3 regions of the Streptomyces sp. NPDC094147 genome follow, and region 1 is predicted to be linked to each of the others. Evidence: riboswitches for the same ligand, from Rfam matches in the RefSeq annotation. Region 1 holds a riboswitch; each other region holds the start of a gene.
The links. Region 1 has a riboswitch for cobalamin ahead of ACIQ8J_RS06780 (ribonucleoside-diphosphate reductase subunit alpha). Riboswitches for the same ligand answer to the same signal wherever they lie in the genome.
Positions count from the first base shown of each region.

Region 1 (3,188 bases):
CACTCGTACACCCCGGCGATCGAGGCGATGGTGGCGGTCGGCGCGATCGCCAGGAGCAGCGAGTTGCGCATGCCGACCGCGGCGATGCGCTCGCGCAGGGCCGCCCAGCGCTCCGGCCAGTTCAGCTCGACGTCGTAGTGGTCGGGGTGCAGCACCCCGCGCGCGGTGCGGGTCCTGTCCCAGGCGGGCAGCGGGCCCGACCGCTCGGCGAGGTCGCAGGAGGCCTCGTACGCGGTCAGCATGATCCGCTCGGAGAGCTTGGTGGAGAGGGCCTTCGCCTCGGGGGAGTCGAAGGGGAGGCGCAGCTTGAAGAAGACGTCCTGGAGGCCCATCGCGCCCAGCCCCACCGGGCGCCACTTGGCGTTGGAGCGGCCCGCCTGCTCGGTCGGGTAGAAGTTGATGTCCACGACCCGGTCGAGGAAGGTCACGGCGGTGCGGACGGTCGAGTCGAGGCGCTCCCAGTCGATGGAGCCGTCGACCACGAACGCGCCCAGGTTGACCGAGCCGAGGTTGCAGACGGCCGTCTCGCCGTCGTCGGTCACCTCAAGGATCTCGGTGCACAGGTTGGAGGAGTGGACCGTGTGGCCCGGCTCCGCCGTCTGGTTGGCGGTGCGGTTGGAGGCGTCCTTGAACGTCATCCAGCCGTTGCCGGTCTGCGCGAGGGTGCGCATCATGCGGCCGTACAGGTCCCGTGCGGGCATCGTCTTCTGGGCGAGCCCGGCCGCCTCGGCCTTGCGGTAGGCGGCGTCGAACTCCTCGCCCCACAGGTCCACGAGCTCGGGCACGTCGGCGGGCGAGAACAGCGACCACTGGCCGTCCGCGTCGACGCGGCGCATGAACTCGTCGGGGATCCAGTGCGCGAGGTTCAGGTTGTGCGTACGCCGCTGGTCCTCGCCGGTGTTGTCGCGCAGCTCCAGGAACTCCTCGATGTCGGAGTGCCAGGTCTCCAGGTACACCGCCGCCGCGCCCTTGCGCCGGCCGCCCTGGTTGACGGCGGCGACCGAGGCGTCCAGCGTCTTGAGGAACGGCACGATGCCGTTGGAGTGCCCGTTGGTGCCCCGGATCAGCGAACCGCGGCTGCGGATGCGGGAGTACGAGAGCCCGATGCCGCCGGCGTGCTTGGAGAGGCGGGCGACCTGGTGGTAGCGGTCGTAGATGGAGTCCAGCTCGTCCAGCGGGGAGTCGAGGAGGTAGCAGGACGACATCTGGGGGTGGCGGGTGCCGGAGTTGAAGAGCGTGGGGGAGGACGGGAGGTAGTCCAGGCGGCTCATCAGGCCGTACAGGGACGCCACTTCGTCCAGGGCGCGCACCGAATCGTCCTCGGCGAGGCCGGACGCCACGCGCAGCATGAAGTGCTGGGGGGTCTCGATGACCTGGCGGGTGATCGGGTGGCGGAGCAGGTAGCGGGAGTAGAGGGTGCGCAGGCCGAAGTAGCCGAAGCGGTCGTCGGCGCCGTCGGCGAGCGAGGCCTCGACCAGGGCGTCGAGGCGGGCGGCGTGGGTGCGTACGAAGTCGGCGGTGCGGTCGGCGATCAGGCCCTCGCGGTGGCCGACCCCGACCGAGGCGGAGTACGACAACGCGCCCTGCCCGGCGGCTTCTTCGGCGATGGTGATCGTCAGGAGGCGGGCGGCGAGGCGGGAGTAGGCCGGGTCCTCGGAGATGAGCCCCGCGGCCGCCTCGGTGGCCAGGCCCCGCAGTTCCGCCTCGTCCGAGCGGGCGTTGCGGCCCCGGAGCGCGGCGGCGGCGACCCGGCCGGGGTCGGTGTCCGCGAGGTCGGCGGTGAGGTCGGTCAGGGTCCGCAGCAGCGCGGTCCCGGGCGCATCCGCCAGTTCTTCGGTGATCGCTGAAGCGGGATCCGCTGGGGCGATGGTCACGTGGGGGCACTCCCTCGCTCGGCACGGGGCCCTTCGGGGGAGGCGGAGGCGCGCGTCAGGGCAGGCCCGTGCGCGTCGTCCACCGGCCCAACCGCGAGGCCCGGACGTCTCGGCACCCGGTTCGGTCGAGCCGGATGCGCCGTCGGCAGGTCCTCGGACTCACAGGGTGCGACAAACCGCACCAAGTACACCGTTGCGGGACAGTTCCGGATTTCCACCGGATTCCCCTGCGGCGACAGCGAGGACGAGCATACATGTGGGGGGAGCCGGATGAGTAAGGCCCTACATGTTGTGTCGCCGTGCCCATTGAGACCGAGCCGTTCAAGGACTGGGTGCGCTGACCAACGCACATGGAAGGGCCGCCGCACCCTCCCGGATGCGGCGGCCCTTCGGCGTGCAGGTATGACCAGAACTCAGTGGGCCGCGCCCGCCGTCGCGGGCGGCAGGTCCGGGCTCACTCCCGGGTCGCCCGCGTCCGCCGTGTAGTCCGACGGTGAGGTCTCGTCCACGCCGTCCGGGGCCTTCAGCGCGCGCAGGACGAAGGTCAGGACCACGGTGACCACGACGTTCAGGACGAAGGCCGTGAGGCCGATGTAGCCGATCTCGCCGATGCCCGGGATCTCCTTCGAGGAGCCGCCGAAGTGCTTCTGGGTGGGCGAGGCGACGCCGTACGCCGCGAGCGTGCCGTACGCCATGCCGACCGCCCAGCCCGCGAGCAGCGCCCAGCGGTGGAACCAGCGGGTGAACAGGCCGCCGACCAGGGCCGGGAAGGTCTGCAGGATCCAGATGCCGCCGAGCAGCTGGAAGTTGATGGCCACGGTCTTGTCCATGGTCAGGACGAAGACCAGCGCGCCGACCTTCACCAGGAGCGAGACCAGCTTGGAGACCCGGGTCTCCTGCGCGGCCGTCGCGTCCGGCCTGATGAAGTCCTTGTAGATGTTGCGGGTGAACAGGTTCGCCGCCGCGATGGACATGATCGCCGCCGGGACCAGCGCGCCGATGCCGATCGCCGCGAAGGCCACGCCCGCGAACCAGTCCGGGAACATGTCCGCGAACAGCTGCGGGATCGCCAGCTGGCCGTTCTTGACGTTGACGCCCGCCGCGATCGCCATGAAGCCGAGCAGCGCCAGCAGGCCCAGCATCAGCGAGTACAGCGGCAGGATCGTGGTGTTGCGGCGGATGACGTTGCGGCTGCGCGAGGACAGCGTCGCGGTGATCGAGTGCGGGTACATGAAGAGCGCGAGCGCCGAGCCGAGCGCGAGGGTCGCGTACGTCCACTGGCTCGCCTCGCCGGGCGCGATCGCCCCGGTGGGC
Region 1 covers NZ_JBIWHT010000002.1:299,456-302,643, forward strand. Annotated here, with positions in the region: gene ACIQ8J_RS06780 (ribonucleoside-diphosphate reductase subunit alpha) at 1-1,874, opposite strand, end outside; cobalamin riboswitch at 2,001-2,143, opposite strand; gene mctP (monocarboxylate uptake permease MctP) at 2,288-3,188, opposite strand, start outside.

Region 2 (3,188 bases), on a different contig from region 1:
CTGATCTGCGCCGGCATCCTCACCGTCGGCTTCTCGAACGCCGCGGACACCGCGTCGGTGTCCAACCTGTGGAACGACGGCGGCTTCTTCCCGCACGGCATCGGCTCCACGCTGATGACGCTCCAGATCGTGATGTTCGCCTTCCTCGCGGTCGAGCTGGTCGGCGTCACCGCCGGCGAGTCCAAGGACCCCGAGAAGACCCTGCCCAAGGCCATCAACACCGTGCCGTGGCGCATCGCCGTCTTCTACATCGGCGCGCTGATCATGATCCTCTCGGTCATCCCGTGGCACGAGTTCCAGCCGGGCGTGAGCCCCTTCGTCCTCGCCTTCGAGAAGATGGGCCTGGGCGTCGGCGCCGCGATCGTCAACTTCGTCGTCCTGACCGCCGCGCTCTCCTCCTGCAACTCGGGCATGTACTCCACCGGCCGCATGCTGCGCGACCTCGCGCTCAACGGCCAGGGCCCGAAGGTCTTCACCAAGCTGACCAAGAGCGGCACCCCGCTGGTCGGCACCACGGTCTCCGCCGCGCTGATGCTGGTCGGCGTCTGGATCAACTACGTCGCCCCCGGCAAGGCCTTCGACTACGTCGTCTCCTTCGCCACCATCTCCGGCATGTGGGCCTGGATCATGATCCTGGTCTGCCAGATCCGCTACCGCGCCCGGTCCGACCGCGGCGAACTGCCGAAGTCGACCTTCCGCGCCCCGGGCGCCCCGTGGAGCAGCTGGTTCGCGCTGCTCTTCATCGGCATGGTCATCGTGATGATGGGCATCGACAAGGACTCCCGCGTCTCGCTGTACTGCGCGCCGCTGTGGGGCCTGATCCTCGGCGTCTCCTACCTGGTCCTGCGGGCCAAGAACCCGGAGAACAAGGCGTTCGCCAAGCGCAGCTGAGGCTCTGACCTGCCAGTTCTCACCATGCGGGCCGTTCCGTACCATCACTCGGTACGGAACGGCCTGTCTGCTTATCCTTGCCGACATGCTGACCATCACCCAGGCCCTGTACGACCAGCTCGTCGCGCACGCCCGCGCCGACCACCCCGACGAGGCGTGCGGTGTGGTCGCCGGCCCGGCGGGCACCGGCCGCGCCGAGCGCTTCGTCCCGATGCTGAACGCGGCCCGCTCGCCCACCTTCTACGAGTTCGACTCCCAGGACCTCCTCAAGCTGTACCGCGAGATGGACGACCGCGACGAGGAGCCGGTGATCGTCTACCACTCCCACACGGCGACCGAGGCCTACCCCTCGCGCACCGACGTGACGTACGCGAACGAGCCCGGCGCCCACTACGTCCTGGTCTCGACGGCGGACACGGACGGGGCGGGGGAGTTCCAGTTCCGCTCGTACCGCATCGTGGACGGCGTGATCACGGAGGAAGACGTCAAGATCGTCGAGGCATACTGACCGTACGCAATTGACCGATTTGGGCGGCAGGAGCCAGGAAGCCGGTGTGAATCCGGCCCGGTCCCGCCACTGTGACCGGCGCTTGGCGGCGCCGGAAGTCAGGAACTGACCTGCCGCCTTCTCCCACCGACAGGGGACGTGGAAATCCCCTTGGAGGAGCTCAGCCATGCTCTGGCGCCGCGCGGCACTCGCCGCCGCCCTGCTGTTCCCGCTTGCCGCGTGCACGACCCCGCCGCGCCCCGACGCCGCGGGCGGCCCGGCCCCCGGCTTCCCGTACACGGTCACCAACTGCGGGGTGACGACCACGTTCACCGCGCCCCCGAAGCGGGCCGTGACGATGAACCAGCACGCCACGGAGGTGATGCTGGAGCTGGGCCTCGCCAAGTCCCTTGCCGGGACCGCCTACTTGGACGACAAGGTGCTGCCGAAGTACGAGCGGGACTACCGGTCGGTCCCGGTCCTCGCGGCCGAGTACCCCTCGTACGAGAAGCTCCTGTCCGCCAACCCGGACTACGTGTACGGCGGTTACGCCTCTGCGTTCTCGCCGAACGAGGGCCGCACGCGCGAGGCGCTGGCCAAGAGCGGCATCAAGACCCGCCTGAACGTGGAGAACTGCCCCAAGGGGGCCGCGACCACGATGGACGACGTGTACGAGGAGGTCCGCGAGGTCGGCCGGACCTTCGGGGTCGCGGACCGGGCCGAGTCGTGGGTGCGGTCGGCCGAGGCCGCCAACGCGCGCACCCGGACGGCGCTCGCGGGCGCGGCGCCGCTGTCCGTCTTCGTCTACGACAGCGGCGACAAGACGGCGTTCACGGCGGGCGGGAAGGGCATCGGCAACGACATCGTGACGCGGGCGGGCGGCCGCAACGTCTTCGCCGCCGATCTGAAGGACAAGTCCTTCGGGGACGCGAGCTGGGAAAACGTGGTGGCCCGCGCCCCCGAGGTCATCCTGATCCTGGACTACGGCGGCACGACGGCGGAGGCGAAGAAGCAACGCCTGCTCGCCGACCCGGCCCTGGCCTCGGTCCCGGTCGTCAAGAACAACCGCTTCGCGGTCCTCCCGCTCTCCGACATGGTGACGGGCGTCCGCGCCCCCCAAGCGGTGTCGAAACTCGCGGAACAGCTGCGCGGGGGGACGAAGCGATGAGAGCGGCAAGGGAGGCTGCCGCCGCGCGTTCGGCGGTGGTGCCGGGTTCGGCGGGGTGCGTGGCGGTGGGTTCGCGTTCGGTGGGGTGTGTCGCGGTGGGTTCGCGTTCGACGGTGGTGGTGCCGGGTTCGGTGGCGTGTGTCGTGGTCGGCTCGCGTCCGGCGGCGGTGTCGGGTTCGGCGGGGTGCGTCGTGGTCGGCTCGCGCTTGGCGGTGGTGCCGGGTCCGGCGGGGTGTGCAGTGGTCGCCCTGCGCCCGGCGGTGCTGGCGGGTTCGGCGGGGCGCGCCGTGGTGGGTTCGCGTTCGCCGGGGCGCGTCGTGGTCGGGCCGCGCCCGGCCGTGCTGCCCGGTTCGGCTGGGCGTCGCGTGGTCGGTCCGCAGTCGCCGACGGCGGGCGAGGGCCGGCGGGAGGAACCGCACCTGCCCTCCCGTCCGCACGGGTGGTGCGGGTGGGAGACGAGGGACCGGCCGGAGGCCGCAGCGTCCGGGGTGCGGCGGTGACCCCGCGTTGGCGGTACCCCGTACTCATGGGCGCCCTCGCCACCGCGCTGGTGGCCGCCGCCGTCGCCGGCCTCGCGCTCGGCTCGGTGGCGATCCCGGCCGACCAGATCCTGGCCATCGTCACCGGGGAGGCCGACCCCTC
Region 2 covers NZ_JBIWHT010000021.1:105,653-108,840, forward strand. Annotated here, with positions in the region: gene ACIQ8J_RS26300 (amino acid permease) at 1-891, shown strand, start outside; gene ACIQ8J_RS26305 (Mov34/MPN/PAD-1 family protein) at 977-1,399, shown strand; cobalamin riboswitch at 1,391-1,528, shown strand; gene ACIQ8J_RS26310 (ABC transporter substrate-binding protein) at 1,566-2,546, shown strand; gene ACIQ8J_RS26315 (hypothetical protein) at 2,543-3,046, shown strand; gene ACIQ8J_RS26320 (FecCD family ABC transporter permease) at 3,073-3,188, shown strand, end outside.
Region 2: linked by a shared signal. The riboswitch ahead of ACIQ8J_RS26310 (ABC transporter substrate-binding protein) and the one ahead of ACIQ8J_RS06780 (ribonucleoside-diphosphate reductase subunit alpha) in region 1 are both predicted to bind cobalamin.

Region 3 (3,188 bases), on a different contig from region 1:
ACGAAAAAGGCATCAGAACCGAGGTGATCTTCGCGGCGCTGGTCGGCGCCATCCTCTGGAACCTGGTGACCTGGCTGCTCGGACTGCCCTCCAGCTCCTCGCACGCGCTGTTCGGCGGCCTCATCGGCGCCGCGGTCATGTCGGCCGGCTGGTCCTCGGTCAACGGCTCGACGGTCGTCACCAAGGTGCTGCTCCCCGCCGTCGCCGCCCCGATCGTCGCGGGCATCGCCTCGATGCTGGCCACCCGGCTCACGTACCGGATCAACCGGAACACCGACGAGAAGGCCACCGCCAAGGGCTACCGTGCGGGCCAGATCGCCTCCGCCGGCCTCGTCTCGCTCGCCCACGGCACCAACGACGCCCAGAAGACGATGGGCATCATCACCCTCGCCCTGGTCGCCAGTGGTGTGCTGCACCCGGGTGCGAACCCCCCGATGTGGGTCATCGTCTCGGCCGGCCTCGCCATCGCGCTGGGCACCTACCTCGGCGGCTGGCGCATCATCCGCACCATGGGCAAGGGGCTGACCGAGCTCAGGCCGCCGCAGGGCTTCGCCGCCCAGACCGGCGCCGCCGCGGTCATCCTGACCTCCTCGCACCTCGGCTTCTCGCTCTCCACCACCCAGGTCTGCACCGGCTCGGTCATGGGCGCGGGCCTCGGCCGCAAGGGCGGTGTGGTCCGCTGGTCCACCGCCACCCGCATGGTCGTCGCCTGGTGTCTGACGCTGCCGGCGGCCGGACTGGTCGGCGCGGGAGCGGAGTTCCTCACCCGGCAGGGCGCCTGGGGCATCGCCGCCGTCGCGGTGCTCCTGATCGCCGGTTCGGGCGTCATCTGGTCGCTCTCGCGCCGCCAGCCCGTCGACCACACCAACGTCACCGCCGACGCGCCCGCCGAAGCGGCCGAGCCCGCCGGTGTCATCACCACCGCGATCGCCGCGGTCACCCCGCCGCCGACCGGCGTCGCCGCCGCGGCCACCGACCTCAAGGCCACGATCCAGGCCCCGGCCCCGGTGACCCCCGCCGACCCGCCCCGCCCGGCGACGGTCTGACCAGGTACAGGTAAGGAATCCCCATGCACATCGACTGGGCGGCCCTCGGCTCCGTCTTCGGCGTCAGCCTCGTGGTGACCGTCGGCCTGGTGGGCCTGTTCACCCTCGGCATCGTCGGCCTCACCAAGCAGGAGGCCGCGGCCTCCGGCTCCGGCAACGCGGCCCTGGCCCGCACCGGCGCGTACGCCTGCTTCGCGCTCTGCGCGGCGGCCGTCGGCTACGGGATCTACTTGATCGTCGGCTGACCCGCACCGCACTCGTGAACCGCCCTCCGGCCCCGCCGGGGGGCGGTTCGCTGTGTGTCTCGGCACACTCTCGCGCCGCAGGTCAACAGCAAGTTGACGGGTGTTCTCGCAGCGTGGTGGACTGCACCGGCCAGCTACGGCGGCAGAAGAGGAAGCCGGTGCGAATCCGGCGCGGTCCCGCCACTGTCACCGGGGAGCGATCCCCGCGAGCCAGGAACTCTCACCGCCGGTCACGTCGAACCAGGGCGCGGACACCCTGAGTGAGGACATACCGCCATGCGCGCCTGCCTGTTGAGACATACCGCAGTTCCACGCGACGGCCTGGCGGGCTGAGCCCGTGCGGGCCGATCGCAGCTTCGCGTACGGCGCCACGGCCGGACTCCTCGGCGACCTCCTGCTCGGCGATCCGCGCCGAGGGCATCCGGTCGCCGCGTTCGGGCGGGCGGCCGGCGCCGTCGAGCGCGTGCTGTGGCGCGACCACCGCGGGTGGGGCGCGCTGCACACCGTCGTGTGCGCGGGCGGCGCCGCGGGCGCCGCGGCCCTGCTTTCCCGCGCCGTACGAGGCCGTCCCGCCGCGGCCGCCGCGCTGACCGCCGCCGCCACCTGGACGGTGGTGGGCGGCACTTCGCTGGGCCGCGAGGCGCGGGCCATCGGCGGCGCGCTGGCCGCGGGCGATGTGGAGGTGGCCCGGGAGCGGCTGCCGCACCTGTGCGGGCGCGACCCGCAGTACCTGGACGCCGACCAGATCGCCCGTGCCGTCGTCGAGTCGGTGGCCGAGAACACCTCGGACGCGGTCGTCGGCGCCCTGGTGTGGGGCGCGCTGGCCGGAGTGCCGGGGCTCGTGGGCTTCCGGGCGGTCAACACGCTGGACGCGATGGTCGGGCACAAATCGGCCAAGTACCGCAGATACGGCTGGGCTTCGGCGCGCCTGGACGATGTGGCGGGCTGGCCGGGGGCCCGGCTCACCGCCGTCCTCGCGGCGCTCGCGGGCCCGGACAAGAAGGGTGCGGTGCGGGCCTGGCGCGCCGATGCCGGCCGGCACCCGAGCCCCAACGCGGGCCCGGTCGAGGCCTCGTTCGCGGGGGCCCTCGGCGTACGTCTGGGCGGCACGCTCTCCTACGGAGGGCGCGTCGAGCACCGGCCGGTCCTGAACGCATCCGGGCGGGCCGTCGAAGTCGCGGACATCGAGCGGGCGGTACGGCTCTCGCGCCGGGTGGGCTGGCTGACGCTGGCCACCGCCGTCGCCACGAGGGCCGCTGTGAGGAAGGGACGTACATGGGTGGCGGGCTGCTGATCGCGGGCACGACCTCCGACGCGGGCAAGAGCGTCGTCACGGCCGGGATCTGCCGCTGGCTGGTGCGCCAGGGCGTCAAGGTCGCGCCCTTCAAGGGGCAGAACATGTCGCTGAACTCGTTCGTCACGCGCGGGGGCGCGGAGATCGGGCGGGCGCAGGCCATGCAGGCGCAGGCGGCGCGCGTGGAGCCGACCGCGCTCATGAACCCGGTGCTGCTCAAGCCGGGGAGCGACCGGTCGAGCCAGGTCGTCCTCATGGGCAAGCCGGTGGGCGAGTTGAGCGCCCGCGGCTACCACGGGGGCCGCCAGCAGGCGTTGCTCGGCACCGTCCTGGAGTGCCTGGAGGAGCTGCGGGGCACATATGACGCCGTGATCTGCGAGGGGGCGGGCAGTCCGGCCGAGATCAATCTGCGGCGCACCGACATCGTCAACATGGGCATCGCGCGGGCCGCGCGGCTGCCCGTGGTCGTGGTCGGCGACATCGACCGGGGCGGGGTGTTCGCCTCGTTCTTCGGGACGACGGCGCTGCTGAGCCCCGAGGACCAGGCGCTGATCGCCGGGTACGTCGTCAACAAGTTCCGGGGCGATGTGTCGCTGCTTGAGC
Region 3 covers NZ_JBIWHT010000001.1:66,225-69,412, forward strand. Annotated here, with positions in the region: gene ACIQ8J_RS00345 (anion permease) at 1-1,046, shown strand, start outside; gene ACIQ8J_RS00350 (hypothetical protein) at 1,070-1,291, shown strand; cobalamin riboswitch at 1,391-1,532, shown strand; gene ACIQ8J_RS00355 (cobalamin biosynthesis protein) at 1,629-2,585, shown strand; gene ACIQ8J_RS00360 (cobyric acid synthase) at 2,567-3,188, shown strand, end outside.
Region 3: linked by a shared signal. The riboswitch ahead of ACIQ8J_RS00355 (cobalamin biosynthesis protein) and the one ahead of ACIQ8J_RS06780 (ribonucleoside-diphosphate reductase subunit alpha) in region 1 are both predicted to bind cobalamin.